DNA from 2 places in the Bacillus cereus group sp. N8 genome. Region 1 is predicted to be linked to the other one. Evidence: a T-box and tRNA genes for the amino acid it is inferred to sense, from the RefSeq annotation. Region 1 holds a T-box; the other holds one or more tRNA genes.

Region 1 (23,242 bases):
AATATACGCGTTTATCATATCAGGCATAAGCGCTGGGCTCGCTGGATGCATATTCGTAATGAATATTGGGTTCGTTCCAAATCAAACAGGTACAGAGATAGAATTGCAAGTGATCGCCGCTGCTGTATTAGGTGGTATTCATTTAAAAGGAGGAACAGGTTCTATATTTGGAGCGGCATTAGGTGCATTCTTTTTAGAAGTGATAAGCAGTTCACTCGTCTTTTTAAAAATTCCTGCATTTTGGAATAGTGCTATTTCAGGATTTTTACTTTTACTCATCATTATATTAGATAGTGTCTTAAAAAAATGGAAGAAACTCCGGCAATTAGAAGAAAGGAGGGTGAATCTATGAGGGGAATACGTAGTTTGTATAGATGGGAAGGGGTACTTCTCTTATTGCTTCTCGTAGAATTCATTTTCTTTAGTTTCATAAATAGTGATTTCTTAAACATTAGTAACCTCCTTTTTAGCATGAACGATTTCCTCATTATTTCAATTGCGGCTATTCCGATGACATTTGTCATTGTAACTGGCGGAATTGATGTATCAGTAGGATCTATTATGGGGCTTACTTCGATTCTTATCGGCGTACTTTGGATGAATGGTGTGCCTATACTGCTGGCAGTTATCATTGCGCTCGTAGTAAGTTGTATAGCCGGCGGATTAAATGGACTTATTATAAAAATGACAGATGTAGAACCCCTTGTCGTTACACTTGGAACGATGTTTTTATATGCAGGAATCGCTCTTGTTATTTCAGGTGGTTCGGGGGCAACGGGTTATGAAGGAATTAGTGGTTTACCAGATTCGTATGTGCAACTGGCAAATGGTAGTTTTATCGGTATACCTAATTTATTATGGCTCCTTGTCATTTTAACGATAGTATTTACGATATTGTTTCACCATACAACATACGGCCGTCACGCAAAACTAACTGGTGCAAATGAAAGTACGGCGAAATATTCCGGGATTCGAACGAAGAAAGTAGTGATTATTGCATACGTACTTTCTGGGTTAGGAGGAGCTTTCTTAACAGCGTATTTCGGTTCTGCTCGTGCTGATATTGGAAGTGAAACGATTTTGCCAGTTATTACGGCAGTTGTATTAGGCGGCACACTTATTACGGGCGGAAAAGGGAGTATTATTGGGACAGTACTAGCGAGTATTTTTATAGGACTCATGCAGTACGGTTTGCAAATGACTGGCTTAACGAATGAACAATCAAATGTAGTAATAGGTATTATCCTTATCGTTTCTGTTATTATGAGACATTTCAAATTACAACGATTCACTACGGGGAAAAGACGGAATTTGCATAAGGGGGAAATGTCATGAAAAGAAAACTGGGGATTGTTATTATAATGTGTATTTGTTTAATCGGTTTAATCGCTTGCTCTAGCCAAACGGCAGATAAGAAAAAAGCAGACGATGTGAAATTTGCGTTCATTCCGAAATTAACAGGAGTGGGCTTCTTCACATCAGGCGGTGAAGGTGCAAAAGAGATGGGGGATAAGTTAGGTGTACAGGTGAAGTATGATGGACCGTCTGAGGCGAGTGTATCAGGGCAAGTAAAATATATAAACAATTTCATTAATCAAAACTACGATGCAATTATGGTTTCATCTACGTCAGTTGATGGTCTCTCGCAATCACTGCAACGTGCAAAGAAAAAGGGGATGACTGTATTAACGTGGGATTCTGATGTGAATCCGAAAGACCGTTCGTTTTATATTAGCCAAGGTACACCAGATCAACTTGCAAATTTATTAATAGAAATGACATCTAAGCAAATTGGAGATAAAGGGAAGGTCGCATTCTTTTATTCAAGCCCGACTGTAACAGATCAAAACCAATGGGTAACGAAGGCGAAAGAGATTATAAAAGAGAAATACCCGAACTGGGAAATTGTAACGACGCAATATGGTGAAAATAATGCACAAAAATCTTTATCAGTAGGGGAGAGTATTTTAAAAACGTATCCGGATATTAACGCAGTAATATGTCCAGATGCAACGGCACTTCCAGCGATGGCGCAAGCTACTGAAAATTTGAAAATGGATAAAAAAGTAGTCGTAACTGGGTTTTCAACGCCGAACGTTATGCGTGATTATGTAAAACGAGGAACAGTAGAGCAATTTGGTTTATGGGATGTTAAACAGCAAGGTGCACTCGCAACGTATGTCGCAAATGAAATTGTTGTAAAAGGGAAGAAGTTAAAAGTAGGGGATAGCTTTGAAGTAAAAGGAATCGGAAAAGTGAAAGTAGAACCAAACTCTATTCAAGGGTATGACTATGAGGCAGAAGGAAATGGTATTATCGTATTACCTGAACGAGTTGTATTTACAAAGGATAATATTGATAAGTATAATTTCTAGTAGAAAATAAAAACGTCCGAATATATCGGACGTTTTTATTATGTCGTTTTTTAATCTATCCGTTAATTGTGAACAGCTTCTTTTTCATTTAACCCAAGTGTGCGTCCTGTTGAAGCGTGAAGATCTTGGAACAATCTTGGATTTTCAGTTAGCGAAATGCCATAAGAAGGGATCATTTCTTTTATTTTTTCTTCCCATTCTACCATGCGGCCTGGGAAGCATTTTTCTAATACTTCAAGCATAACGTGAACAGCAGTAGAAGCACCTGGAGAAGCACCAAGTAACGCAGCGATTGATCCGTCAGATGCACTAACAACTTCTGTACCAAACTGCAGTGTTCCTTTACCACCTGCATCAGTATCTTTTATTACTTGCACACGTTGACCAGCAACTACAATATCCCAATCTTCACTTTTTGCGTTCGGAATAAACTCACGTAATTCTTCCATACGTTTTTCATGTGATAGCATAACTTGTTGGATTAAGTATTTTGTTAATCCCATTTCTTTTACACCAGCTGCTAACATCGTTAAGACGTTATTCGGTTTTACAGAACCGATTAAGTCAAGATTTGAACCAGTTTTTAAGAATTTAGGTGAGAATCCAGCGAACGGTCCAAACAGTAAAGCTTTTTTATTGTCTATATATCTCGTATCAAGGTGAGGTACAGACATTGGCGGAGCACCAACTTTAGCTTTTCCGTATACTTTTGCATGATGCTGCTCTACAACTTTTTGGTTTTTGCATACCATAAATAGTCCACTTACTGGGAATCCTCCAATATGTTTTGATTCAGGAATACCAGTTTTCTGAAGTAGAGGTAGACTACCGCCACCGCCGCCGATAAAGACGAATTTTGCAGTATGGTGTTCGATTTTACCACTATTCATATCATGTACTTTCACTTCCCACAAACCGTTCTTCGTACGTTTAATATTTTCAACACTATGTTTGTAGTTTAGCTCGACATTTTTAGTTTTTAAGTAATCAAACAACATGCGCGTTAACGCACCAAAGTTAACATCTGTTCCAGAATCGATTTTCGTTGCAGCCATTGATTCATTAGAGTCACGGCCTTCCATAATAAGTGGAAGCCATTTTTTTAATGTATCAGGAGCGTCAGAAAATTCCATTCCTTGGAATAGAGGATTTTTTGAAAGCGCTTCAAAACGATTTTTTAGAAACTCGACATTTTTTTCTCCCTGCACCAAACTCATATGAGGTAGTGGCATAATAAAATCTTGTGGATTACGAATTAAGTTTTTCTTAACAAGATACGCCCAAAATTGTCTTGAAAGTTGAAATTGCTCATTTACTTTTACAGCTTTACCAATATCTATAGACCCGTCAGATTTTTCGGATGTATAGTTAAGCTCACATAGCGCAGAATGTCCTGTACCAGCATTATTCCATTCGTTAGAACTTTCTTCTCCGGCATTTGCGAGTTTTTCAAATACTTTAATTTCCCATTCAGGTGCCAATTCTTTAAGTAATGATCCTAACGTTGCGCTCATAATTCCAGCGCCAATTAAGATAACGTCTGTTTTTTGCTGCATGTTGCTCATGATAATCTCTCCATCCCCTATATTGGCAAAAAAGAGTAGGTGTTTTTATATCTAAGCCGTAAAAAGAAAACACCACCTAGGCCCCACCTAGGTATTTACCTTTTTTGTCTCAATTATATAACCATCTCATACTCTATTATAATAATTAATAGACTAAAATATCTAGTGTTATCTGATAATTTTAAACTATTTAACGCTTTATTTCGCAGAATTCTTCTGTCATAAGGGTAAAAAGCATTGTAGTAAAGCGGAATTTGGAGAAGAATTCCAGTTTGATGTTATCTCAAAAAAACTTACTAATACATTTATTTTTAAGTTTTTATCTTTGAGAATTTGTAAGAATCTGTTTTTATTACATCTAATTTGAAAAAATAGAGTAAAAAACAAATTAATGGTAAGATTATTCTGAAAATAAAACAGGAGGGATACCAATGCTTACAAAAGAACAAATCGCAAACTTTTTTCGGAATTTTTCTGAGAATGAATGTAAAGGATCAAGTGATTTATACGAGTATTTATCAATAAAAATTTCTGAAGATGAGGAAGTTCTTACGTTAGCTTCCTACGCACAACCTGGTCAACCAATCCCAAACTTATTATTAGGTGCAGTCCATTATTTATTGTTAAAAGGAAAAGAACACAGTTTAAAAAGGTATTATTATAGTTTAGTTGAAGATGCTGATACAAATTTTGAAAATGCCTTTCACCAATTTAAAGATTTTTGCCATGTATATCGTGAAGAAATAATTACTTTATTACAAACGAAACTCGTTCAAACGAATGAAGTAAGACGATGTGCCTATTTGTATCCAAGTTTCTGTTACATATTTAATAAAGTGAACAAACCGTTAGCGTTAATAGAGATTGGTACAAGTTCTGGATTACAACTATTTTGGGACCAATATCGTTATTCATATGGAATGGAAAAAGTGTATGGAAATACACAATCGAATGTTCATTTAACCTCTGAAATAAGAGGGGAGAATATGCCGTATTTGCTAAAGCGAAGTCCACCTGTCGTAGAAAGAATCGGACTAGATTTACATGTGAACGATTTAAGTGATGACGAAGACTATTTATGGTTACGAGCGCTTATTTGGCCAGAACATAAAGAAAGACTGGAACTATTCGATCAAGCAGCAACGCTTGTAAAAGCAAAATCAGTACAATTAATAGAAGGTGACGGGGTAGCACTTCTCCCGGTCATTGCAAATCAAATAAGTGAAGATGCGGTGATTTGTATTTTCCATACACATGTAGCCAATCAAATACCTGACAATATAAAACATGAATTAGAAAGACAAATTAAAAAAATTGGTGCAAAACGTGATGTATTTCACCTATACAACAACATGTGGGATCGGGATCTTCATGTTGATTATTATATTCACGGAAACGAATATTGTGAAACGATTGGGGAAACGGAAGGGCATGGGAAATGGTTTAGTTGGGGGCTTGGGGATAAGCCGCTTTGTTAATGTAATCCTATAGGATGGGGACCTTTTATTTTAAAATTAAAATTTTTTGATTAATATGATAATAATTTATGGTAAGTTGTATATAAGGATAAAATAAAAAGGATGATAAGCATGCAAAAGAGACCAGAAGCAAATGAATATAACCCGTATTATTCAACGTACATAAACTTAATACCAGATGGAGATATCATACATATCCTAGAGCAACAAATGAAGGAAACGAATCTTTTATTGAAGGATATTTCTGATAGTGATGGACATTTTAGATATGCTCCTAATAAATGGAGTATAAAAGAAGTAATCGGTCATATTGCGGATACTGAACGTATTCTGGCGTATCGATTGCTTTCCATAGCAAGAGGCGAGACAGCAGAACTTCCTGGATATAACGATGATATGTATGTTCTTAGAGCAGCTTTTGATAAGCAATCTATGCAAGATCTTCTTGAGAATTTAACAGTTGTTCGCCAATCTACTATGTATTTGCTTAAAAGTTTAGATAAAGAAGCTTGGTTACAAAGGGGAATTGCAAACAATTCTGAAGTCACGGTTCTTGCATTAGCAAACATAATTGCTGGTCATGAGCTTCATCATCGTCAACTTATAAAAGAACGTTATTTGGGTTCTAAGGCATATCCAGCATGTTAAAATATGAAAATAAAAAGAGAATGATTCATAGGGTATTTTTGAATTATTCTCTTTTATTTTTCTGCGTATCAGTGGAGTTATAAATGTTTTTTTACAAGGTTTATTCCTTCTCGTTGATGCTAATAGGGGGCACTATATTTGTAATGTAGTTGGTATGTATGTTAGTAGGAAAACAAGTACAATCTCGTTAAAAGGATAATTTTGTTTACATAATATTATTATGTAAACAAAATTAATGAATATACAACTTGTTAAATAGTTAATTATTTTTGATTTTTCAATGGCTGCATAAGTATGATGTTTGTAGGGGGGCGATCATATGAGTAAACACAAAAAAATCATAGCGATTTCAGGCAGCATTAGGAAAGGATCATCCAATACAAACATATTAAAAACTTTGGCCGCATTTATTCCAGATGGAGTAGATTACACTATATATAAAGGAATAGAGGAACTTCCTCATTTTAATCCGGATGTAGATCGAGTGGGAGCACCGGTTGTTGTTCAAGAGTTTCGAAAGGCATTAAGCGAATCACATGCACTGATTATTTGTACACCGGAGTATGCAAAAGGTATACCAGGAGTTTTGAAAAATGCATTAGAATGGCTTGTGTCTTCAGCGGAACTATATAAAAAACCAGTGGCGATCATAACAGCTTCACCGTCAATTGCGGGAGGGGATAAAGCCCATGAATCTTTGTTACTTACACTAGGCATGTTAGATACAGTTGTCGTTCAAAATGGCTCGTTATTAATCCCGTCTGTACGCACTAAATTTAGTGATGATGCAAAAGTTACAGATGAGGGAACAAAACAAGCTCTAATTTCTTTAATTCATAGTATAGTAGACGAAACAAGGGAATAATGATTTATTTTATATAAAGGCAATACTACTGTTAGTTTAAAGTAGTATTGCCTTTTAATTTTCTTTTGGTTGAAATTTTGTAATAACGATTAGGAAATCATGTCACCTATTTTAAGGTTTAGACAAAATATATATTAATTAAGGCTCGGGCTCGCGTCTTTTTTCGTCTTGGTCAAATAAATAACTAAGCTCAAGATTATTACGAGGAAGATTACGCTTGTTCCCACTGTACCGAGACCAAGACCGCCAGAATCGTGAGGCTGTGATAGATAATCGCCAAAAGAGGCACCGAAAGGACGAGTTAAAATATAAGCGATCCAAAAGGCCAACACTGCATTTAATTTGAAGCGGTAGTAAGCGACGGTTACAGCCCCAATTAATGCGGCAAATATGAACGCTGAAATCCAGTAACCTAAGTTGAGACTCTCTGCTACGAGATCCCCAGCTGCAGTACCTAAGGCGAAGGTGAACAGGATAGCCAACCAGTAGAATGCTTCTCGTTTTGTTGTGTAAATAGAGTGAATGGACAGTGTCTTTTCACTCACATACCAAGCAGTAAAAGTTGCCAGTAGGAAAAGTGTGAAAACGATGGTGGTCGTCTCTAGAGCGACCCCGAAGTTGTCCGTAAGATTGTCGGTAACTAGCGTGCCAACAACACTAATTAGCAAGACAGTGAGCCAGTAAATCCCTGGAACATACTTCTTCAATCTGAACTGGAAGAACAGTGTGATGAACAAGAGAGCACTCATAACAAATGTCGTTTTAGTCAAGCCAAAGTTCAAGTTGGTATTTAAGAAGTCCGCACCTGTTTCGCCCACTGTAGTTGCCATGATTTTGATAATCCAGAAGAAAATCGTGACTTCTGGAACTTTGCTCAGCATCTGCCAACCTCCTGATGAAACAGAAGTGACTTCATCAGGAAGAGGGATATTATTTCTATTCTTATTTTGGTCCGTCTCATAATTTTTCATATATGATTCCTCCTTACTAGTTATTTATGTATAAACAGAGTGTAACTAATAAGAATGAGATTCAGATGAAATTAGGATAAAAAGAACATTAAAAAAAGATGAAAAAAGAAATGAAATACATCCAGCATTGAAAAAGAACGATTCTTTCCATAATATTTATGGAAAGAATCGTTCCTTTTTTGCTAGAAATATAAACTATAAATTTCAGTATCGACTATTAAAAGGGCGGAATACTTTGCGGGAAGTTGAAAATGTGTTGAATTCCTCTCTAGCGGAATTATATTCTGGATTTCCGGGAGTTACGATACGTCCTGTAAGTTCAATATTTTGATTACTCATTTAAGTCTTCTCTCCTTGTCACAAAATAAAATATCTAAAATGTTATTCGTCAGGTGTAAAATCAAATAGAAAAATAGAACTGACTATACGTTATAAGTAAATGAATGAGTGAGGTTGATTATTCCTAGAATGGGATTTTCGGGTCTATCAGGGAATCGAGATAATAAATAAAAGGCAACACTACATGTATCTCAAATGCAGCATTGCCTTAATAAAGTTAAATATATATGCTTAAAATTTCCCCAGGTAATCCATCAATCTCACAAACTACATCTGATGTAAAACCAACGTTTATTAATATTTTTCGAGAGGGGATATTATTTGGATCGATAATTGCCTTTAGTACGTTTACATCTGTCTGCTTCGCTATTTCAATTAATTCTCTTGCAATATAACTACCATATCTTTTTCCCCAGTGTTCTGGCAAAATCATATACCCAATTTCAGCTTCTTTTACATTATCTTCATTCACTGTTACATGTCCAAGGCCGATAAATTCATTTGTTGCACTGTCATAAACTTTATAAGACCCAAACAGTTTATGCTTTTCATTGCGCCTTAACAATTTTTCATAGTCGTTTTGTGCCTTTTCTAGCAGAATAGTACGCTCTGTAATTTGTGCCATCACTCTTTCATTTGATACGAGCTGGAAGTATGGATTAAAATCTATTGCTTCAAATTTTTTGAAATGTAGTTTATGCATCGGATTCCTCCAAACGAATTTTTAATAGTTCTTCAGAAAAGATAATCGACAGTTAAATAGTAATCTCTATTTGATTACCTTCAGGATCACCTACTACACTTTCGTAATAACCATCTCCAGTGAAACGTGGTCCATTTAATAGAGGATAACCTGCTTCTTTTAACGTTTTTGTCAGTGCATTCACACGTTCTTCGCTTCCAACTGAGAATGCCATATGTGCATAGCCAGTTATATTTAGGTTAGGCTCGTTTTCTATGCCTTTCTTACGCATAATTTCAAGGCGCGCTCCAGATTTGAACGTAATAAAATATGATTCAAATTGTTTTGTTTCGTTATGATATAAAGAGTTTGCTTTGCCGTTGAAATACTTTGTATAAAAAGTACGCATTAATTCTAAATCATTTACCCAAATTGCTATATGTTCGATTTTCATTCGTTTCACCAATCCTATCGTTATGTAAATTTAAAGAAATATATTCTGTAGTAATTAGCGAAGGTGAACAACACTAATTTGATGTTTACTTTATTAAGTTTGCAACCATATTGCAAGAAATAAGAATGGACGTTAGGAAAAAGCGGATTGTAATGAAAAAAATTTATTAATGGTATTAGATAATTTTTAAGTCATAACATGCATACAATGTCTAATTAAGTGAATTACGTACGTCAAAATTTCAAATAAGGAGGGACATTTGTGGGGCAATTTGGACAAATGGTGATTGTCGGTATTTCCATGTCTTTTATACTGTCTATTATGATATTAGGGTCTACATATTATAATCCTCGTCTTTGGTTAAATGATTATCCGAAAGATATTCAAAAAGTAGTTTTGCCAAAATCGATAAATGAAAAAAAGCAAACGTTTTATTTCGGAATTATTTACAATATTATTCTCTTCGGAACACCTTTCATTTCTACATGTATACTACATCACCATGTGAAATTATTGTATATTGAGGCTTATTTACATTCTTTGGGGATTGTAATGATTTTTAATTTAGTAGATTTATTAATAATCGATTGGCTTATATTTTGCTGGATTACTCCGAGGTTTGTTGTTATTCCTAGTACAGAGGGGATGAAGGGGTATAAAGACTATATGTTTCACTTAAGAGGAGCAATAGTCGGAACGCCATTTTTAGCAATAATAAGTTTATTTTTGGCAGGAATAGCGACAACTGTTTAGTCTAAAAGGAATGAAAGTAGGTGTAAAGATTAACTATTTGAAAAAGGATATGAGGCCAAATGGAATCCGTAAAGGTTTCTTTTGATTGCTAATAACTTTTTGTGTTAAATATTGTGGGAATCTGATTGTAATTGGTGTAACATGGAATACATTGTATATTGATGAGTTTGCAAATTTGCCTACAAAAAAGAGCACTGTATACAAGTGCTCTTTGTAAGGAGTTTCCTATGAGTGATACATTTTATACGTTAATATATCCCAGTATTATTAGGATCCCTTTATTTAAGAGAGATGAATGAAGAAAAAATTATTTAAACTAAAAACTAGGCACCATAACAGCGCCTAGTTTTTAGCTTAATTTGAAAATGGTTAATTCTATGGCGTTTATACCATCATCACAGGTTGTAATAATATTATCTCCAATATTCGTTAGACTGATTGTCGAATTGGCTGGAACTGACAAAAGTAATTGACCAGCAAGTTGATTACATTGTATGCTCAATGGATTTTCAATTATTATACCAAAACTCCCTTGAGCATTTGGTATTGGATTATTATTTAAGAGTACAGAAATACCAGCCGCGAAAGGAAATGAAGTAATCGAACTCGAATTAATTGAAGCAATGAAAGACACTTGATAAGTACCAGCTTGTGTGATGCCAATTGTAGTAGGGTTTAATAAAGAAACGCCCCCTGCAATTGGACCAGTCTGGTTGAAAGAAAAAAGTCCTCCAATAGGAACTGTAATAAACGTTGATTGCCAAAAATTACCGAAAGCTAATGAAATTGTCCCAGTTGCTCCAGTAGGACCAGTAGGGAATTGAAAGGGTTGTATAGGTGGTAGTGTTGGTCCAATTAAATCTGGATTAAATGCAAGAGAGAGAAAAATGAAATGGACAAGTGATTGTATTTTATAAATTTAACAAAATTTTTATTTTATAGAGTTTAGAATATCTAGGAACTTTGAACATGTGAAAAGGAATTTTGGCTTTTAGATACAATTAGTGCGTACAGTGATTCTTTGTTTGGTAGATTTAAATACAATTCGGTGTAATTGCTATATCAAAAGGTCCTATTCCAACCGTTATAGGTGGATTAATAAATTAGTAAAACTACCATTTGTAACATATGCTAAAAGAATGGAAGTAATCGATAAAATACCACATACAGAAATAAGACTTACTTCATGCTTAAAAACAAAGACTATACTACCATAATATGAAGATCTTCCAGAGGATTTGGCATGCTCAACTTGTTGAAGTATATTGCTACAATTACATAAGATATTGAGGAACGGAAACTTCTTTCAGTAGTTGATTTCCAGTTCGGGGAAATGCACATCTATTATTAAATATGCAAAGATTGCTCTGTCATGAAAACTGAAATACAAAGTACATAAAAAAAATAAGACTGACTCATTCTGTCAGTCTTATTTTTGTATCGTAACATCATTCAGAATCGCATGAAATATATCTTTTTGCGTGAAATCATCTGTAAATACAGTTTCTCTAGCAACTTCAATTGTATCGTGCGAATTATACCATTTCCGTAATGCATCCTCACCAAATTCATGCCGTTTGTCCCTTGTGTTATGGCGTCTAAATGTTTCCTCCAATGATAGATCGAAGTAATATGTAAACGTATTTTCATCAAAATAATGTATTAATTTTTTCAGCATATCACCGTATCTATAACTGTTTAAAATACCTTCTAAAATAACAAATTTACATTTTCCTTTTCCGTACTTCGTAATTTCAAATAGTAAATCATGAGATAAGTTACCCATTGTGTCGTGTACTTTTAGCATATCTCTACGTACGACGTCTTGAGAGACTAGAAGTGTACCTTGGCCAAAATGTTCTTGCAGTTCTTTTGCGATTGTTGTTTTGCCACTTGCGGAGTTTCCTCGAAGAATAATTAATGTTGATTTCAAAGTCTCATCTCCAAATTGTTTTTGTTTTTTGCTTTGCTACATTAAAAATTGTTTTAGTAAGCGTTTCTCGCCAGTTTGTAGAAGTTATTGCTTTCAAAGTGATATGAGACATCGTAAATAACCTCCAGTTTATTGGTGGTTTGATTATAGGAACTCTTTATTTTAAAGATACATTATTTTCTTGAAAAATAAACAGAATTATTGTAAAGTAATGATAATTAAAATTTATATTGTTCAAAAGCTATGAAAGGAATTAGTAACAAGTATCTTTTCTTTTAGAGAGTCGGTGGGTGGTGTAAACCGATAGAAAGCGCTTGTGAATCCGTCCTTGAGCGAAATGTGGAACCCTTCAATGTGAAGTTAGTAATCGTTTCCGGTTAAAAACCGTTAATTTTTTAAGTGGAAAGCTTATATTTTCTATGCTTTCAACTAGGGTGGCAACGCGGGTTAACTCTCGTCCCTTTTATAGGGACGGGAGTTTTTTGTGTTTTTTTAGTGAAGTTCCCTATCTTAAAAGCTTAATGTGAACGAAGAAAATGACATTAGGCACTTATTAAAGGAGAGATAAGACATGTTAGATGTAAAAGTATTACGTGCTAATTTTGAAGAAGTAAAGAAAAAATTGATTAATCGCGGTGGAGAGTTTCTTGAATTGAATACATTTGAAGAATTAGATCAAAATCGTCGTGAACTGTTAGTAGAAGTAGAAGAATTAAAAAGTAAACGTAATGGAGTATCTGAGCGTATTGCGAAGTTAAAGCGTGAAAAACAAGATGCTAATGAACTTATTAGTGAAATGCGTGAAGTAGGAGAAAGTATTAAAACGTTAGATGATGAGTTACGTAATGTAGAAGAGGAATTGAATGCTATATTAATGGCATTACCAAATATACCTAATGAAACAGTTCCTATTGGAGCATCAGAAGATGATAATGTTGAATTACGTAAGTGGGGAGAAATAAACGAATTTTCATTTGAAGCAAAACCACATTGGGAAGTTGCTGAAAAATTAGGGTTATTAGATTTTGAGCGAGCAGCAAAAGTAACAGGAAGCCGCTTCGTATATTACAATGGCTTGGGAGCACGTTTAGAGCGAGCAGTAGCTAACTTTATGCTAGATTTACATGTTGAAGAACATGGATATACGGAAGTGATTCCACCGTTTATCGTAAATAGCGATAGTTTAATAGGAACCGGACAATTCCCGAAATTTAAGGAAGATGTATTTACATTAAAAGACACAGATTACTCTTTAATTCCAACGGCGGAAGTACCATTAGCGAACTATTATCGTGACGAAATATTAAATGGTGCAGAATTACCTATTAATTTTACCGCTCATACGCCATGTTTCCGTTCTAAAGCTGGTAGTGCAGGACGTGACACGAGAGGGCTTATTCGCCAGCACCAATTTAGCAAAGTTGAAATGGTTAAATATACTAAGCCAGAAGAATCATACGATGAGTTAGAAAAATTAACTACGAATGCCGAAAGAGTACTACAATTGTTACGATTACCTTATCGAGTTATCGTATTATGTACAGCTGATATAGCATTTCCAGCTGCGAAAACATATGACATTGAAGTTTGGTTACCAAGTTATGGGGGATATCGTGAAATATCTTCTTGCTCAAACTGTGAAGATTTCCAAGCGCGTCGTGCAAGCATACGTTTCCGTCGTACACCAGGTGCAAAACCAGAATTTGTGCACACATTAAATGGTTCTGGGTTAGCTATAGGGCGTACAGTAGCAGCTATTTTAGAGAACTACCAACAAGAAGACGGCTCAGTTATAATCCCAGAAGTATTGCGTCCATACATGGGGGGAGTAGAGGTAATTAAATAAGAAAGATGTTGATGTAAAATAAAGTTTAACAGTTTATAAAATACTAGTAACGAGGTGCTACATGTTATTTCAAAACAATAATTTATCGGTTAGATATGTAATAGAAGAAGATGCACCTATCATCTCTAAATGGTTAACAGACCCAGAAGTCCTACAGTTTTACGAAGGAAGAGATAATCCGCAATCTGTAGAAGAGGTACTTGCTCATTTTATACATAATCCAAACAGTAATGAAAAAAGATGCTTAGTAGGATTTGATGAAATGCCGATCGGTTACATTCAAATGTATCCAGTTGATTTTGAATGGAAAGCGTTATATGGATATGAAGAATCACAAAATGTATGGGGAATGGACCAATTTATCGGTGAACCACTCTTTTGGGGAAAGGGAATTGGAACAAAACTCGTTCAAGCAGCAATTACATACATTATGAAAGAAGTGGGTGCAGAAGCAATTGCAATGGACCCTAAAGTAAATAACGAACGTGCGATAAAGTGTTATGAAAAATGCGGATTTAAAAAAGTGAAGATTTTAAAGGAACATGAACTGCATGAGGGGAAATTAGAAGATTGTTGGATGATGGAATATAAACAATTATAATGATTTATGAAAGGGCTTATACAAACAAAGGGAGCTGTGTGAGATGAAAAAAGCATTAATAGTTATTGATGTGCAAGCGGGTATGTATACAGCGGGAATGCCAGTATATAATGGGGAAAGGTTTTTACAAACATTACAAGAACTTATTGGGGCATGTCGTTCAAATGATATTCCAGTTATTTATGTACAACATAACGGGCCGAAAGATCATCCTTTGGAAAAAGGGACAGATGGTTGGAAAGTGCATGCGGCAATCGCACCACAAGAGGGTGATAGTATCGTTGAAAAGACGACACCAGATTCATTCTATAAGACAAACTTAAACGAAGTGTTACAAGAAAAAGGAATTGAGCACGTAATAATTTCAGGAATGCAAACAGAGTACTGTGTGGACACGACAACGCGCAGAGCATGTAGTGAAGGGTACAAAGTAACGTTAGTGAGTGATGCGCATAGTACGTTTGATACTGATGTATTACGTGCTGAAGATATTGTGAAGCATCATAACGCAGTGTTTGGAGCATTTGCGGATGTTGTTGCATTTAAAGATTTGAAAGTGGAATCGTAAGTGGGAAAGTGGCTGTCTCTAAAAGAGTGGCCGCTTTTTTTATTTGAAAACAAGTTGTCGAAGTGAGTCGATAAATCGATTTCAAATAAAAAAATGCCGGAAAAGTTCGATTTACGGTCGATATAGAGTGAGGGAATCACTTGCTACGTGTTGATTAATCCAAATACATAAAGCGACCAAATCTCGAGCAACGTACTTACTTTTACGTTTTACGAAACCCGTCTCCTGCGCGAGCTGTTGAAGGATGTTTGGAGATAGAAATCACTGTAGTTTTTCAGCGAATAAATGAAACTCATCTTGAATCGATAAAGTCATACAAAACACCATCCTTTCTGTATATTTCAAAAAAAATAGCATCTTTTTTGATTATATGGATACAAATTAATCTTAGCTTGATAGCGATGTGGTGCTATCCCTCGAAGAAAAAATTCACTATCACAATCCGTATAATTAGTGTTTTGCACTTCTCTACTAAATACACATCTACAAATTAGACATTCCCCTGTTCCTATACTTTATTATGACTCCTTAGGAAGTTTTCTCTGTTTTAAATACCCAGTGTAGAAGAGCTGGTTGATAATTTGGTATCATCCACTCAAAAATTTTGCCGATAAAATGGGCGGCAATTAGTGTACCGATTCTAATTGAGCCTAATGATTGAATGAAAATTACACATATTGTACCAGCCACACAAATATTTATTAAATCGCTTGAAATTTTTGCTTTACCGAATTTTAAATTAAATTTTTCACTAATTGCATAAGTTAACGCATCGTACGGCATTAATGGGAGTTTCGCTGGTGTATAGCCCATATAAAAAGCTCACTTCTCATATAAAAATAGATGAGGAGTGATTTTTAGTATATTTTTATCTGTTGGTGTATATCTGTTGTTTTTATTCTTTTTGGATTTCAAATGAAATTTCTTTAGCTGCTTCTAAAGCTATTTTTTTCGCTTCTGTTTTAAAATTGGCTGCTGCTAAAACGTATCCACATCGATGTCCCATTGATGAAGGTGGTTTTAAGATAGTTCCTTTTTTAGGTTTTATATAAACTTTCTCTACACCAGGATATTTAGAACTACGGTTTTTCCCAGTAACACGAATTAGTTTTCCTTTAGATTTAACTGTTAGGTAATGAGCGTACACATATTTATAATGTTTTTTATTTAGTGAAGTTTTATTTCCTAACATTAACTGAATAGTCTCTCGCACTAAGTTGATTCCATGTCCAATTTCAATTATGTCATTCATTGCTCCACCTGATATTCTGGGATTTATCTCAATTAATTTCCAAACATCTTTTATTCTCCGGAGTTCTAGATGACACGCTCCATTTTTCATATTAAAAGCCTGAATTACAGAGTTAACTGCATTGCAAAGACTATTGTATAGTCTTTTGTCTACCTGTCCTAGTAAAGAATAACCAGTAACAATAAAGCGTTCAAAAAGTGTAATTTCTTGTTCAATTACTGCTATAATATGGACTTTTCCATCTTGAACTAAAACTTCAACTAAGTACTGAGGTCCATCTATATATTCTTCAAGTAGAATTTCTTCATTAGGTAGTTTTTTTAAAAGACTTTGTATAGATAAGATTAATTGATCTTTATTTTTTACTAATAATACATCTTTGGATCCTGTTGATTTAGGGGATTTTACAATAAGAGGGAAATTCATCTCTTTAGTTTTTTCAAGAAAAGATGATAATGATTCTGTTGGTTTGTAAATTAAATATTTGAGTGAGATTGGTAATTCTTTAAGTACATTACGAGTTAATATTTTGTTTTCCATACGATAGATAGCTTTAGTAGATACAGTATGTGAGTTTGAGCAAAATTTTTCTGATAAACGTGCAGCCACATAAACATAAGGGTCAATAAAACTAAATATCCCTTTTATGTTTTTTCCTGATTTATTTAATTTTTCAATTGTTGTAATTATATTATCATAATCATTTATATCAGTGAAAATCATCTGATGTACATCAGGGAATATAGTGCGTTCATTAATAAATTTTGTTTTTTTAGTTAATAAAACAGTAAAGAAATTAAGTTTTTCAGCTGCTTTGATTGCTTCCCTACTTGATCCAGATTTATTTGTTTCAATGAAAACGATAGTATCCATTTTATGCCACCCTAACCTTAATTATTTTATAAACCCTTAGATTTATTATTTCTATAGGTAGAATATTAAAATGAGGTTAAGCTTGTTCTGGATTTTTCGAAAAATGGTTGAATGAGGAAGAACATGAATATATATATAATGAATTTGATATTTGTTTTGAAAAACATCTTTAGAAAGAAGGGAAGAAGAACTAACATGACTATAATTGGAATGCTTCATCATCGGAAAGATCCGAATGACGTAAAGAAAGCATATACTTATGCTGCTGTAGCTAAAGCTGAAGGTGTGGAATTTTTTTATTTTACTTTAGGGAAAGTAAATATAGAAACGAAGAAGATTTTAGGTAAAACTTATGAAAATGGTAATTGGATTGAACAAGAATTTTCTTTTCCAGATGTTATTTACAATGCAAGTGTTCATGTTAGTGATAAAAATCAGCAAATCTATGATTATCTACATGAAAAAGTTCCTTTTACAAGTCATTCAATTGGAAATAAATTAAGTGTATATAACAGAATAAATAGAGCAAAAAAATTTAAGCAATATCTTATTCCTTTTTATGAATTAAATGATGTTAATAAGTTTTTTGATATGATTAATCGTTATGAAAAACTTATTATTAAACCTATTTCTGGACATCAAGGTAGTGGTATTGTTTTCATTGAAAAAAATGGGATGAATTACAGTATGAATGAGTCAGAACAAATTTCATCTATTAGGAAGTATTGTATCAAATATGGCTAAGGGTGGTTATAGTACTTATTTAGATGTTTTTTTAAAAGCCGAGTTTGATAACGATTGGTATAATATTAAAAGGTATTTAGAACGATTTGCAGTAACTTTTTCTAACCATTTTAATTCTTTATTTAGGGATGTATTATTTGATGAGTTAGGAATTGATGTAGGGATTGATAAAGATCAAAAATTGTGGTTATTTGAGGTGAATTGGAGACCAGGGGTACCTAATATATTTAATCTTGAACTAGATGTAGCTAGAAATATAATTCACTATGCTAGATATTTGGCTGATAAATCTAAATAAGAAAAGAAAATAGAAAAATATAATCAAACCTAGAAACCTTTATATACCAATGTTTCTACTAATCTCTCTTTCTATATCCCCTATAAGGCTTTTCTCCATGCATTCCAAAATTCGGCGGATGCTGGACTGTCGCCAAGCCGACTTACCTAATACGAGAAAAATACCGGAACCCGGTAATACACCCTTCATTGTGGGTGGGGGCACATATTTATAAAAAAATACGCTTGTCCAATCCATTATCATTCTCCAGTCATTTAATATTACAAAGGGGGGAGAATATGGAAAACAATGAAAAAATCACGTTTCGATTTGTAAAAAAAGATGGAGAAGAAATTAATTTGGGAAATCTGGCTGATAAACGAAAAATTGTCATTGTCATTAATAATCAGATTACATTTGCACCGAATACAACACAAATTGCCAGTGGAGCCGGACAAAATAGTGCAGCAGGAAGTAATGCAGCAATCGATTCATCGAATACCCGACAGCAAGGAACGGTGGGCGCTGGAGGCGAAGCTATAAATAAAGGAATTAGTGGGGACCAGATTGAGCCGCATAAAAAGAAAAAAGAAACTTCGGATGAAGAGGAAGAATTTGTAATTATCATCAATAATCAAATTAATAAAACCCGTAAGGAACAGGCTGGTGCTACTCAAGTGGCAAGTGGTGGTGGAGAAGACAGTGCAGCGGGAACCAACGCTGCCATCGAAAGTTCTAATACCAAACAGCAACATGCAGTGGGAGGCGGAACGGATAGTTCGGCAGAAAATGCAGGTGAAGAAGGTGACCAAATAGAAAAATGCGATTAAAGAAAAGGGCAGAATCTGGATCTTCGGATACAGATTCTGCCCTTTTCTTTAATTAGTTATTACAGTTAAGATGGTTTACTCTCGATAAACACTGTTTTTTACTTTTTTAGAAGGGGTAGCACACATGCCATGCTCATCAACATTAGCGTTTTATTACACCAAAAAACAAAAAATGTACAATTCCTCTTGGAGATGTCAATTTATTCGTTTTGGGGTATTTGCTTTTTTTAGCTTGATGGCGATGGAGCTCCTTCATCAAAACATTACTTCTTTTTATCTTTATCCAACACATTCTGTTCTTCAGCAAACTCCGTACCATATGCAAATCGGCGATTAATACGAATATTATCGTTGTTATGACGAGTACGTGAATGAGAAAAGCGATGGACGATTACTTCTGATAATGTAAAGACCATGGCAGAAAGGATACTGCCCCATGCGATTTGCATGTAGTTGTCTAATAAAATATTTCCGAAAATCCAAACGCTTAAATACGTAAGTAAGAAATCCGTCATAATGGCAGCAGAATCGCCAATTCGATTTAAAATGATTTTATCAACAAACATATAAGAAACGATTGTAACAAAAAGACTAAAAGAAATAATTTGGACGAACGTAGCGGGGAAAAATAAAGCGAGTCCAATACTAAAAGCGATAATACATGATATAAATTTGATTACTATTACAGTAAAATCATTCAATATTTACACCTCCGATTTATACATAGTTTTGCAATAAATTCAGGAGTTCATACATTGTTACGGATTTATTTAGATAAAACTTTTTCATGTTTGAAATTTTATCTAAATATTATAAAAATAACAAAAAAATGTTATAGTAAAATGAGAGTAGATGACATTTTTAGGTAAGGGGGAATCCGGAATGTGGATTACTTCAGAAGTAGAAATTCCTGATGAGTTAATTGATCATCTTGAACAAGGGAAGTTAGTGCTATTCGTTGGAGCGGGAGTGTCTATGAAAGGGAAATCAAACTTACCGAATTTCGATGATTTAGTTGATGAAATTTCGAAAGCTTTATATGTCGAAAAACGTGAGATGACAGAACCACACGATTATTATCTTGGTAAAATTGCGAAAACGAAAGATGTACACCAAGTTGCAAGAGATCTTGTTAATATAGAAAAATCAAAACCGAATCCATTACATTATGCCATTCCAAGGTTGTTCCCGTTAGATACGGATGTTCGCATTGTAACGACAAACTTTGATCAACATTTTACGTATGCAATTAAGGAAATGAATAGAGAGCTAAATATTTATTATGCACCTGCATTACCGACAGGGAGAGCGTTTAAAGGCTTAGCTTACATACATGGGAATATAGAGCAGGAGAAAGAAGCTTTAATTTTAACAGATGGTGATTTTGGAAGGGCTTACTTAACGGAAGGATGGGCGAGACGATTTTTAGTTGATTTATTCTCGAATTACACCGTTTTATTCGTTGGGTATAGTCATAATGACCCAGTAATGAAATATTTAGCAACAGGTTTACCACCGAGTACAAGGCGTTATGCTTTCGTCGCACAAGGTGATAATACATACCATTGGGAACATTTAGGGATAAGACCTATTGTGTATCCGAATAAAACAAATAATCACCAGTCACTTGTGAAAGCGGTGAAACGATGGGCGGAATTAATGGGTGATAATTATATTACGAAAAGAATGCGTATTCGTGATATTGTAACTGTTCCTCCCTCAGTAGAGCAGGAGCAATTATCCTATATAAAACAGTCAATAAAAAAAATAGAAACAGTTCGGTACTTTGTTGAATTTGCTCGTGATTACGAATGGGTGGAATGGCTTGAAGCAGAAGGTAAACTAAGAAATTTATTTCTACTTACAGCAAATTATGATGAAGTTGATGAATTACTTGCGGAATGGTTAGTGGAGCAATTTCTATTTAGTCATCAAAAAGAACTGTTTCAATTGATTTTTAAAAATTATTCTAAAATATCCCCGTTATTATGGCGAACAATTTGCACTTACTTAAACGAAACGAAAGAAATGATGGATCCTTTGTTGTTTGCAAGATGGACATTGCTTTTATTAGAAACGGCAGAGAAAGATAGTAGCTCAATTGAAATGATCTCATATTTATTGCAAAAATGTTCTTTCCCTGAACATAAAGAAATTGGATTGTTGTTGTTAACATTTATTTTGGATGGGAAACTTAAACTGAAGCGTGTAAGAAGATGGGGAAATGATACGCAAGAGTCGATAGAACTCGAAGAATCGAGTCGTTTGCCAGTGCCTATTTTTTCTCATGTGGAGCGAGTTTGGAAAGAGAAAATGAGACCACATATTGCGTACTATGCAAATCCGATTATGGTTATGGGATTAGAAAAGATACAACTATTATCATTAAGACAACATGCGCTAAAAAAAAGAGATAGAGAAATTTTGGTGCAGGAGTTACAACAAAATGACTTCACATTTTTAATTCAAATTGTAAAAGAGTGTCTTACATATTTATGTGAAAACAATGAGAATAAAGCAAATTATTATATTACAGAAATGATAGAAACGGAAAGTGTACTTCAAAAGCAAATTGCGATTGAAGCAATGATTAAAAATGTATTCGTTACAGCGGATGACAAACTGAAATGGTTGTTACATGCAGATGTTCTTTTAGATTTCACATGTAAACATGAGGTTTTTCAACTTTTAAAGAGTTATTATGTAGATGCTTTAAAAGAAACGAAAGAAGAAGTAGTTCAATATGTATTAGAGTACCTTGCGGAAGAGAGGGCGTTTGATGCGTGTCTCATCTTAGACTTATTATTTACATGCGATTCAAATAGTCAATGCACGATAGATGGATATAAATTAATGAAACAGAAACACCCTCATTTTTCTTCTAATCGATACAGTATTCCAAAGAAAGAGTCAAATGAACAACGTATTACATGCAATGTAACAGCGGATGGATTACTGCAGCTGAAAGACGATGAAATAATGGAGCAAGTGTGGCAATTTTCACAAGATGGTGTTTTTGAACAACGTCATTTTTTAGAGATGCTATCAAAAGCGTGTAAATTGAATGTAGAGTGGAGTATTTCGTTTGCGTACCAACTAGTAGGCGTACACGAAATAAGTAATGAAGTATGGTTTGTTTGTATTAGAGAGTGGCGAAATAATAGGGATTTGACGAATGAGCAAATTCAAAAGATGATACCGTTATTACAGAAATTTGTTAGAAACACCGCGTTTCATTGGTTAATTAGTAGTTTTCTATATGAAATTAGTAATCGATTAGAAGAGTTAGATGTAAATAGTATACGAGTTGTAAAGCGCTTTGCTTTTTCAGTATTTCCACAAGTTATGAGAGGGGAAACAGATTTTAAGATTGGAAAACAAGAGTTTTACAATGAATCTATACAGCATCCTGTTGGAAAGATGACAGCTGTATTACTAAAACTTTTAGCATATGATCATTTATACGATCGTAATGTGTATGAATATTTATTTTTATTTGAGGAACAGGTAAGGGTTACTTCGGATAGAACGAAATATATGTTTGCTCGTTTAACAGCAGATATTACGTTTTTATATCATATTGAGAAACAATGGTGTCGAAAATATCTTTTACCGTACTTAGATTTAAAGAAAGAAAGTGAGCTTACGAAATATGCGTGGGCAGGATTATGTTATACGCAAATTAATGTACCTTTATTTACAGAGATAAAGAAATATATTAAGTATGCGGTAGAGCATATAGATGTACTTCATCCCCATACGAGAGAAGCGTTTTTAAAATGGCTTAGCTTTGTATTTATTAAATGCGTATTATATTGGGAGCAAAAAACAGATTGGTTATATCCATTTTTTATGCAAGAAAATGAAGAGAATAAAATTAAATTTATGCAGTATTTATGCTATTACGTAAAAACGTTAAGTGGCAAGGAACAACAAAAATTTTGGACAGCTTGGCTTAGTGGTTTTTTAAGGGAGCGTCCGAAAATAGGTGTAATAACAACGAGAGAACATGTCATGTTCTTACGCATTATTTTATGTATGGATGAGGTTTTAGAAAAGGGACTAAATATTATTTCGAGTAAATTTCAGGGTGTGGAAGGGCAATGTAATCAAAAAGAAATGAAACAGTTATTTATAGAGATACTTGAAAAGAACGAGAGTATGAAAGCGTATAAAGGATTGTTTGCA
Region 2 (7,837 bases), on a different contig from region 1:
CTTCTAGCGCTTTCGACAGTGTCACTTCATCTGCATATTCTAGATCTCCACCAACCGGTAGACCGTGTGCAATACGAGTTACTTTAATACCTGTAGGCTTTAAGAGGCGGGATATATACATCGCTGTAGCTTCCCCTTCAATATTAGGGTTTGTTGCTAATATCACTTCTTGTACCGTTTCATCTTGCAGTCGCTTTAAGAGTTGTGGGATATTAATGTCTTCCGGTCCAATTCCCTCCATTGGAGAAATCGCACCACGTAACACATGATATACGCCTTGATACTCTTTCATTTTTTCCATGGCAATTACATCTTTCGGCTCTTGTACTACACAAACAACCGATTGATCTCTATGCGAATCGTCACAAATATAACAAGGATCGCGGTCAGTGATATGCCCACATACAGAACAATACGCTAAATCTCGCTTCGCATTCACAAGTGCTTTCGCAAAACCTAACACATCATCTTCTTTCATATCTAATACGAAGAACGCCAGTCGAACCGCTGTTTTCGGTCCGATTCCTGGCAATTTCATAAAACTATCAATTAATTTCGATATCGGTTCTGGATAATGCATATATCAATATCCCCCTAGAACATTCCACCTGGTAAGTTTAAGCCTTTTGTAAATTTACCCATTGTAGAATTTGAAAGTTCGTCAGCTTTTTTAAGCGCATCGTTCGTTGCAGCTAATACTAAGTCTTGTAACATTTCGATATCTTCTGGATCTACAACTTCTTCTTTAATTTTCACTTCAAGAACTTGCTTATGACCATTTGCAATAACAGTAATCATTCCGCCACCAGCTGTACCTTCAACTGTTTTTTCACCAAGCTCTTCTTGCGCCTTTGCCATGTCCTTTTGCATCTTTTGCATTTGTTTCATCATGTTATTCATATTTCCCATTCCGCCACGCATCATAATTAATTCCTCCTAATTATTATTACTCTTTTATTTCGATAAGTTCTTGCCCTACTAATTTTACAGCTTCTTCTATAAGAGGGTCTTCTTTTTGTTCTGGGCTTTCTTCAGAATCCCCGCCTTCGCGTTGTAAAAAGTCTTCGCGAATTTTACCCCATTCACTTTTTGGGATAGCAATCATGTTTAACCTTTTACTTAGCAATTCAAAAAGAGTCTGTTCCAATGTATCCATCGCTTCTCGATTTTCACTTGCCATTTTACAATGGATTTCATATTGAAATGCTAACACATAAGTATCATCTGAAGCTGCTACCGGCTCACTATTTTCTAATAAAACAGCAAACGCTACTTTGTTATATGACTTGAGTCGTCCTAACAACTCACCCCATACAGCTTTTAACTGTTCTAAGTCTTGACGCTTTGCTTGCTTTAATACTTCATTCACGCGTCCGACAGGAATTTTCATACTTCCTGTTCGTACTGGTTTTGGTGTCGCACGCGTCTCTCTTACTTCCTGCTGTACACCAGCTGGCACACCATTCTTTTTAACTTGCTCTAACTCTTTCTCCAATTGCTGCATCCTGTTCATAATTGCTTGCAAACGATCTGTACCATTTGCCTGCATCATAAACTGTTGACACAATTGCACCATAACAACTTCTAAGAAAATCCGTGGATGGTTTGTCCACTTCATCTCCTGTTGTCCCTTACTAAGGGTATGAATAATTTCATAGATTACTTCCGGTTGCATTTCTTCACTTAATGTACGGAATTGATCATCTACAATTACCCTTTCCAACATATGTTCTAATTGTGGTGAAGTTTGATATAAAAGCATATCACGATAGTAGTAAATGAAATCCTCCATAAAGCGAACTGGATCTTTCCCCTTACTCATCATTTCATCTATAATACGTAATGCTCTTGATACATCATTTTCACGTATACATTCTACTAAGTTACCTAAGTATTGTTGAGAAACAGAACCCGTTACAGCTAAAACATCTTCACTCGTCACAGTCTCATCACTATAAGAAATCGCTTGGTCAATCAAACTTAATGCATCACGCATACCACCTTCAGCGGCACGTGCGACGATTTGTAACGCTTCATCTTCTACTTGTGTACCTTCATTTGTCACAACCGTAGATAATCTCTCAACGATATCATTTACTGATATTTTTCGAAATTCAAAGCGTTGACAACGTGAAATGATTGTCGGTGGAATCTTATGCGGCTCTGTTGTCGCCAAAATAAAGATAACATGTCCTGGCGGCTCCTCTAACGTTTTTAAAAGCGCGTTAAAGGCACCCATAGAAAGCATGTGGACTTCATCAATAATGTATACTTTATATTTCACAGCACTTGGAGCATATTTTACTTTATCTCTTATATCTCGAATTTCATCTACACCGTTATTTGAAGCCGCATCAATTTCTAATACATCTGAAATAGATCCTTGTGTAATTCCTAAACAAGAAGGACATTCATTACAAGGTTCAGCTACCGGAGCATGTTCACAGTTAATTGCTTTTGCAAATACTTTTGCAATTGTCGTTTTCCCTGTTCCCCTTGGACCAGAAAATACATAAGCATGTGAAACTTTCTCTTGAAGAAGGGCATTTTGCAACGTTTTTGTCACGTGCTTTTGACCGACTACATCTCCAAACTTTTGCGGTCTCCATGTTCGGTATAACGCTTGGTATGACACGAAAATACGGCCTCCCTCAAAGGTTATTATCTCATTTATTATAACCCATTCTGTTTATAGATTCCAAAAGTTATTTTCTATACAAAAAACCCACCTTAGTATTAAGGTGAGTTTTGTATACATATATAACTGCCGTGCACCTTCTGTCGATTACGTACCATAAGCGTTACTCAAGCAGTTAGCTCGGTTCAGGCACTCCTGCGGCACACGAGAAGACCCGCTTATTGCTGCTTCCTTCCGGACCTGACAAGGTTCACGGGGTCCCGTTGCGCAGGACCCAAACGTCAACACCACTTACTTAAGGCAGACCTTACAGCAACATAACCTCGAGAAGGGATTCGGCCTCGCTAGAGCGGATTGCGAGTATAGGGCACCGCTACCTCCCCGCTTAGCACGGCAAAGTTAAAACCAATATTCGGTTGCCTTCATTAAAGGCATTATCAGTATAACTTGTTTTTTTACAAAATGCAAATACGTTAGTTCGTATTACTTTTCTCTAATTTTTTCGCTTCTTTTCTTTTCTTACGAAGCTCTCTAAAAAAATTCGTTAACAACGTACCACATTCTTCTTCTAGTACACCAGCCACCACTTCGCATTGATGATTAAAACGCTCATCGGTTAAAAGATTCATTAATGTACCTGCACATCCACCTTTCGGATCGCTCGCACCATATACAACCCTTTTTACGCGTGATAATACAATTCCACCTGCACACATTGGACAAGGTTCTAATGTTACATATAACGTTGCATCTTCTAAGCGCCATGTCCCTAATTTTTTGCATGCCTCATCAATAGCTAACAACTCAGCGTGAGCTATTGATCTTTGCTCAGTTTCCCTTAAATTATGAGCAACACTAATTACTTCACCATCTAACACTATAACTGCACCAATTGGTACTTCTTGTATTGCCTCTGCTTTTTTAGCCTCTTCTATTGCTAACTGCATAAAATAAATATCTTGATCGCGTTCCATACCATAGTCCTTTCATTACAAATAAAGTACACTTATTTCCATTTACTACACATGGGATAACTTTCACAAATTCAATCCACCCTAAGAAAAAAAGAGAGGGGATTACATATGAAGAATACCGCCTTACTCATTATCGATATGATTAATGACTTTCAATTTTCACACGGTCCCACCCTAGCCAAAAAATGCGAAATTATAACAAATCCTATTTTACAATTAAAGAAAACAATGAAATCCTTTGGCTACCCCATAATTTATATTAATGACCATTATCAACTTTGGAGATCTGATATTGACCAACTGATTACTCATTGTACAAATGAGTATAGTGAAAATATCATTCATAAGATTGCTCCAGATTCTGATGATTACATTTTTATTAAACCACATTACTCTGCTTTTTATGAAACACCTTTAAATTCTTTATTAGGCTATTTAAAAATAGAAAATCTAATATTAACAGGAGTCGCTGGGAATATATGTATCCTCTTTACAGCTAACGATGCTCATATGAGAAATTATACACTGTATGTACCACAGGACTGTATTGCCTCTAATCACGATCAGGATAACCTGCATGCTTTAAAAATAATGGAAGCCACATTAAAAGCAAATATAGTACCGTCATCTCAAATAAAAATTAATTAATACATATATCTATTTTCTAACTTTTTATATCAAATTAACCCGCTCGCTTCCCTCTTGTGCTACAATAATTCTGTTTTGTGTTTTTAGTAGTCACGGTAAATCACTGATTGAAAGGAGGAAACAGCGTGACCGGAGTACCATTTATCACGGTTGAAGGACCAATTGGTGTTGGAAAAACTTCACTTGCGAAGGAAATTTCAACTCACATGCAACTCCACTTACTAAAAGAGATTGTTGATGAAAATCCTTTTTTAGGAAAATTCTACGAAGACATCGACGAATGGAGTTTTCAAACAGAGATGTTCTTTCTTTGTAATAGATACAAACAACTAGAGGATATTAACATAAAGTATTTGGATCAAAGGAAGCCTGTAGTAGCAGATTATCATATATTCAAAAATTTAATTTTTGCATCCCGTACATTAAAAGATTCTCAATATGACAAGTACATGCAAATTTATCGTATCCTTACTCAAGATATGCCTGTACCAAATGTCATCGTTTATTTAACAGCGAGCCTAGAAACATTACAAAAACGAATTGCGCTGCGCGGAAGAGAATTCGAAAAAAATATGGATCCAAATTATTTGCTACAGCTTACAAAAGATTACGAGACAGCAATGGATGCTTTCAAAAAGGACCATCCAGATATTCCAGTATTGAAGTTTAACGGAGACGATATGGATTTTATAAGAAATCCTGATGATTTAAATGTCATCTTATCCACTCTTCAAAATACTCTCTTGAAGGAGTCGAAATAATAATGAATTTAAGGCAAAAATATGATATACCAAATGATGCAGTTATCACTATTGCTGGAACAGTAGGTGTCGGTAAATCAACTATGACAACTGCATTAGCTAACGCTTTAGGTTATCGTACATCTTTCGAAAAAGTAGATTCCAATCCATATTTGGACAAGTTCTATGCTGATTTCACACGCTGGAGCTTTCACTTACAAGTATATTTTTTAGCAGAACGATTTAAAGAACAAAAAAGAATTTTTGAATATGGTGGCGGTTTTGTCCAAGACCGTTCTATTTATGAGGACACTGGTATTTTTGCAAAAATGCATCACGAAAAGGGTACAATGACAGAAACTGATTATGAAACATACAAAGGTTTATTTGATGCTATGGTCATGACTCCTTACTTCCCACATCCAGACTTATTAATTTATTTAGAAGGTTCTTTCGATGATATTGTCGACCGTATCCAAGAACGAGGACGTCCAATGGAACAACAAACACCAATTGAGTATTGGAAAGAGATGCATGGACGTTACGAAAATTGGATTAATGACTTTAATTCATGCCCTGTTTTACGACTAAATATTAATGAATACGATATTTTAAAAGATGGCGATTCAATCGAACCAATCATTAAAAAAATTGGCCATTTTTTAAAACAAACACGTAAACTTGTAAAATAAAAAACCCGTGCATATGCACGGGTTTTCCTATTAAATTACTTCTTCTTTGTTGGAGCAATAATTTCACTCTCAGGTTTTCCAGCGTTAATACGCTGACGAACAGTACTGGTACTAATATCATATGTTTCAGCAATCTCTTTAACAGTCATTTCTTTCCCGTTAATTACTGCTGTTAATACTTTACCTGTACGTTTTGGAGCTGCTTCTTTCTTTACAGCTGGTTTTTCAACCTTTTTTGGTACCTCTACTTTACTCGCAACTTGTTTTACATCACAAGTACAACCACAAAGTTTACGGAATGTATCATCGCTTATAATGCGTGACACGTTTGCACCACTGTTTAAAATTCTATTGTTCTTACAGACAGGACATTGTACATAATATAAAGTTTTTCCATCTAAAGGAAACGTTTGTATAATAAGATCCATGTTGACTCCTTTCATATCTATGAAGATAATCATCGGAATATGAGTGTGTAATAAGGACAAAATCGCCTTACACCATACTTTATGATTGGTTTTAAAATAAAAACTCGTTACGTGTTGGTAACGAGTTCTCCAATCTCCACTTATATGCGCTGTTGTCAATTATATCTGGAGGAGGTAGAGGGATTCGAACCCCCGCGCGACTCTCGCCGCCTGTCGGTTTTCAAGACCGATCCCTTCAGCCAGACTTGGGTATACCTCCATATTGACATCAAATATAATATCAAAAGAAAAACAGTTAGTCAACCCTACTAAAATAAATTATGAGGAAAGGAAAATTTTACTTTCCCTCTCCTACATTATAGTAATGACAACGCTCATAATTACCAATCACTCATACCGATGAATGTTTAAATTTACTTAATAACTGTTTTTCCTCCCATATAAGGGCGAAGAACTTCTGGAATTATAATTGTACCATCTTCTTGCTGGTAGTTCTCTAAAATAGCTGCAACCGTACGTCCAATTGCAAGACCAGATCCGTTTAATGTATGAACATGTTCTGGTTTTCCGTTTGGCTCGCGACGGAAACGGATATTTGCACGTCTCGCTTGGAAAGCCTCGAAATTACTACAAGAAGAAATTTCACGATATGTGCCATAGCTTGGAATCCATACTTCAATATCGTATTTCTTCGCTGCTGTAAAGCCTAAATCTCCTGTACACATGCTCATAACGCGATATGGCAACTCTAATAATTGTAACACGCGCTCTGCATCATTTGTTAATTTTTCTAACTCTTCGTAAGAATCTTCTGGTTTCACGAACTTTACAAGCTCAACTTTATTAAATTGATGTTGGCGAATTAAACCACGTGTATCGCGACCCGCAGAACCTGCTTCAGAACGGAAGCAAGAGCTAAATGCAGCATATCGTATCGGTAATTGCTCTTTACTTAAAATCTCATCACGATGCATATTCGTTACAGGTACTTCAGCTGTAGGGATTAAGAAATAATCTTCGCTTTCAATACGGAATGCATCTTCTTCAAACTTTGGAAGTTGCCCTGTTCCTGTCATACTTGCACGGTTTACCATATAAGGAGGTAATACTTCCTCATATCCATGCTCGTCAGTATGAAGATCAAGCATGAAACTAATTAAAGCACGTTCTAGTCTTGCACCCGCACCTTTGTAAAATACAAAGCGACTTCCTGTTACTTTCCCAGCACGTTCAAAATCTAAAATCCCTAAATCTGTAGCAAGATCCCAATGTGGTTTTGGTTCAAAAGTAAATTCTTTCACTTCTCCCCAATCACGCGCTACTACGTTATCATCTTCTGTTTCACCTACTGGAGCAGATTCATGAGGGATATTTGGGATAGATAGCATTAATCGCTCTAAATCTTCTTCAACTGTACGAAGCTCATTATCAAGATCTTTTACTTTTTCCCCAACTTCACGCATTTCTAGAATTAGAGCTTCCGCATCTTTCTTTTCACGCTTTAATACTGAAATTTGTTGAGATACTTCGTTACGTTTACTTTTTAGTTCTTCTGTTTGAACAAGTAGCTCTCTTCTTCTCGTATCAAGTTCCTCAAAGCGACCAAAATCTGTTAAATCTTCGCCTCTATGCTGTAATTTTGCTTTTACTTCTTCAAAATTCGTACGTAAAAATTTAATATCAAGCATTATATACTCCTCCTTTTATTTTATAAAAC

The links. A T-box is a leader RNA that pairs with one kind of tRNA and senses whether it is charged. The one in region 1 lies ahead of serS (serine--tRNA ligase), so its partner is inferred to be a tRNA-Ser.
Region 2: it encodes a tRNA-Ser, which carries the amino acid that the T-box ahead of serS (serine--tRNA ligase) is inferred to sense. The anticodon was not compared.

The regions. Positions count from the first base shown of each region.
Region 1 covers NZ_JAEHBK010000012.1:129,856-153,097, forward strand. The annotation lists gene JDS80_RS18375 (ABC transporter permease subunit) at 1-352, shown strand, start outside; gene JDS80_RS18380 (ABC transporter permease) at 349-1,335, shown strand; gene lsrB (autoinducer 2 ABC transporter substrate-binding protein LsrB) at 1,332-2,375, shown strand; gene JDS80_RS18390 (malate:quinone oxidoreductase) at 2,438-3,940, opposite strand; gene JDS80_RS18395 (DUF2332 domain-containing protein) at 4,372-5,418, shown strand; gene JDS80_RS18400 (DinB family protein) at 5,530-6,066, shown strand; gene JDS80_RS18405 (NADPH-dependent FMN reductase) at 6,386-6,931, shown strand; gene JDS80_RS18410 (COG4705 family protein) at 7,066-7,902, opposite strand; partial or broken gene JDS80_RS31515 (BBE domain-containing protein) at 8,152-8,241, opposite strand; gene JDS80_RS18415 (GNAT family N-acetyltransferase) at 8,459-8,944, opposite strand; gene JDS80_RS18420 (VOC family protein) at 8,997-9,377, opposite strand; gene JDS80_RS18425 (nitroreductase) at 9,639-10,130, shown strand; gene JDS80_RS31950 (exosporium leader peptide-containing protein) at 10,480-11,019, opposite strand; gene JDS80_RS18435 (kinase) at 11,560-12,063, opposite strand; T-box leader at 12,298-12,528, shown strand; gene serS (serine--tRNA ligase) at 12,635-13,909, shown strand; gene JDS80_RS18445 (GNAT family N-acetyltransferase) at 13,971-14,510, shown strand; gene JDS80_RS18450 (cysteine hydrolase family protein) at 14,554-15,078, shown strand; partial or broken gene JDS80_RS18455 (IS4 family transposase) at 15,205-15,393, opposite strand; partial or broken gene JDS80_RS18460 (DUF6198 family protein) at 15,607-15,891, opposite strand; gene JDS80_RS18465 (ATP-grasp domain-containing protein) at 15,974-17,203, opposite strand; partial or broken gene JDS80_RS18470 (YheC/YheD family protein) at 17,327-18,245, shown strand; gene JDS80_RS18475 (hypothetical protein) at 18,524-19,054, shown strand; gene JDS80_RS18480 (YndM family protein) at 19,318-19,755, opposite strand; gene JDS80_RS18485 (DUF4020 domain-containing protein) at 19,907-23,242, shown strand, end outside.
Region 2 covers NZ_JAEHBK010000060.1:947-8,783, forward strand. The annotation lists gene recR (recombination protein RecR) at 1-580, opposite strand, end outside; gene JDS80_RS29200 (YbaB/EbfC family nucleoid-associated protein) at 595-921, opposite strand; gene dnaX (DNA polymerase III subunit gamma/tau) at 947-2,635, opposite strand; RNA gene ffs (signal recognition particle sRNA large type) at 2,768-3,032, opposite strand; gene tadA (tRNA adenosine(34) deaminase TadA) at 3,112-3,612, opposite strand; gene JDS80_RS29220 (cysteine hydrolase family protein) at 3,721-4,260, shown strand; gene JDS80_RS29225 (deoxynucleoside kinase) at 4,386-5,021, shown strand; gene JDS80_RS29230 (deoxynucleoside kinase) at 5,024-5,692, shown strand; gene JDS80_RS29235 (sigma factor-like helix-turn-helix DNA-binding protein) at 5,728-6,120, opposite strand; tRNA gene JDS80_RS29240 (tRNA-Ser) at 6,287-6,379, opposite strand; gene serS (serine--tRNA ligase) at 6,534-7,808, opposite strand.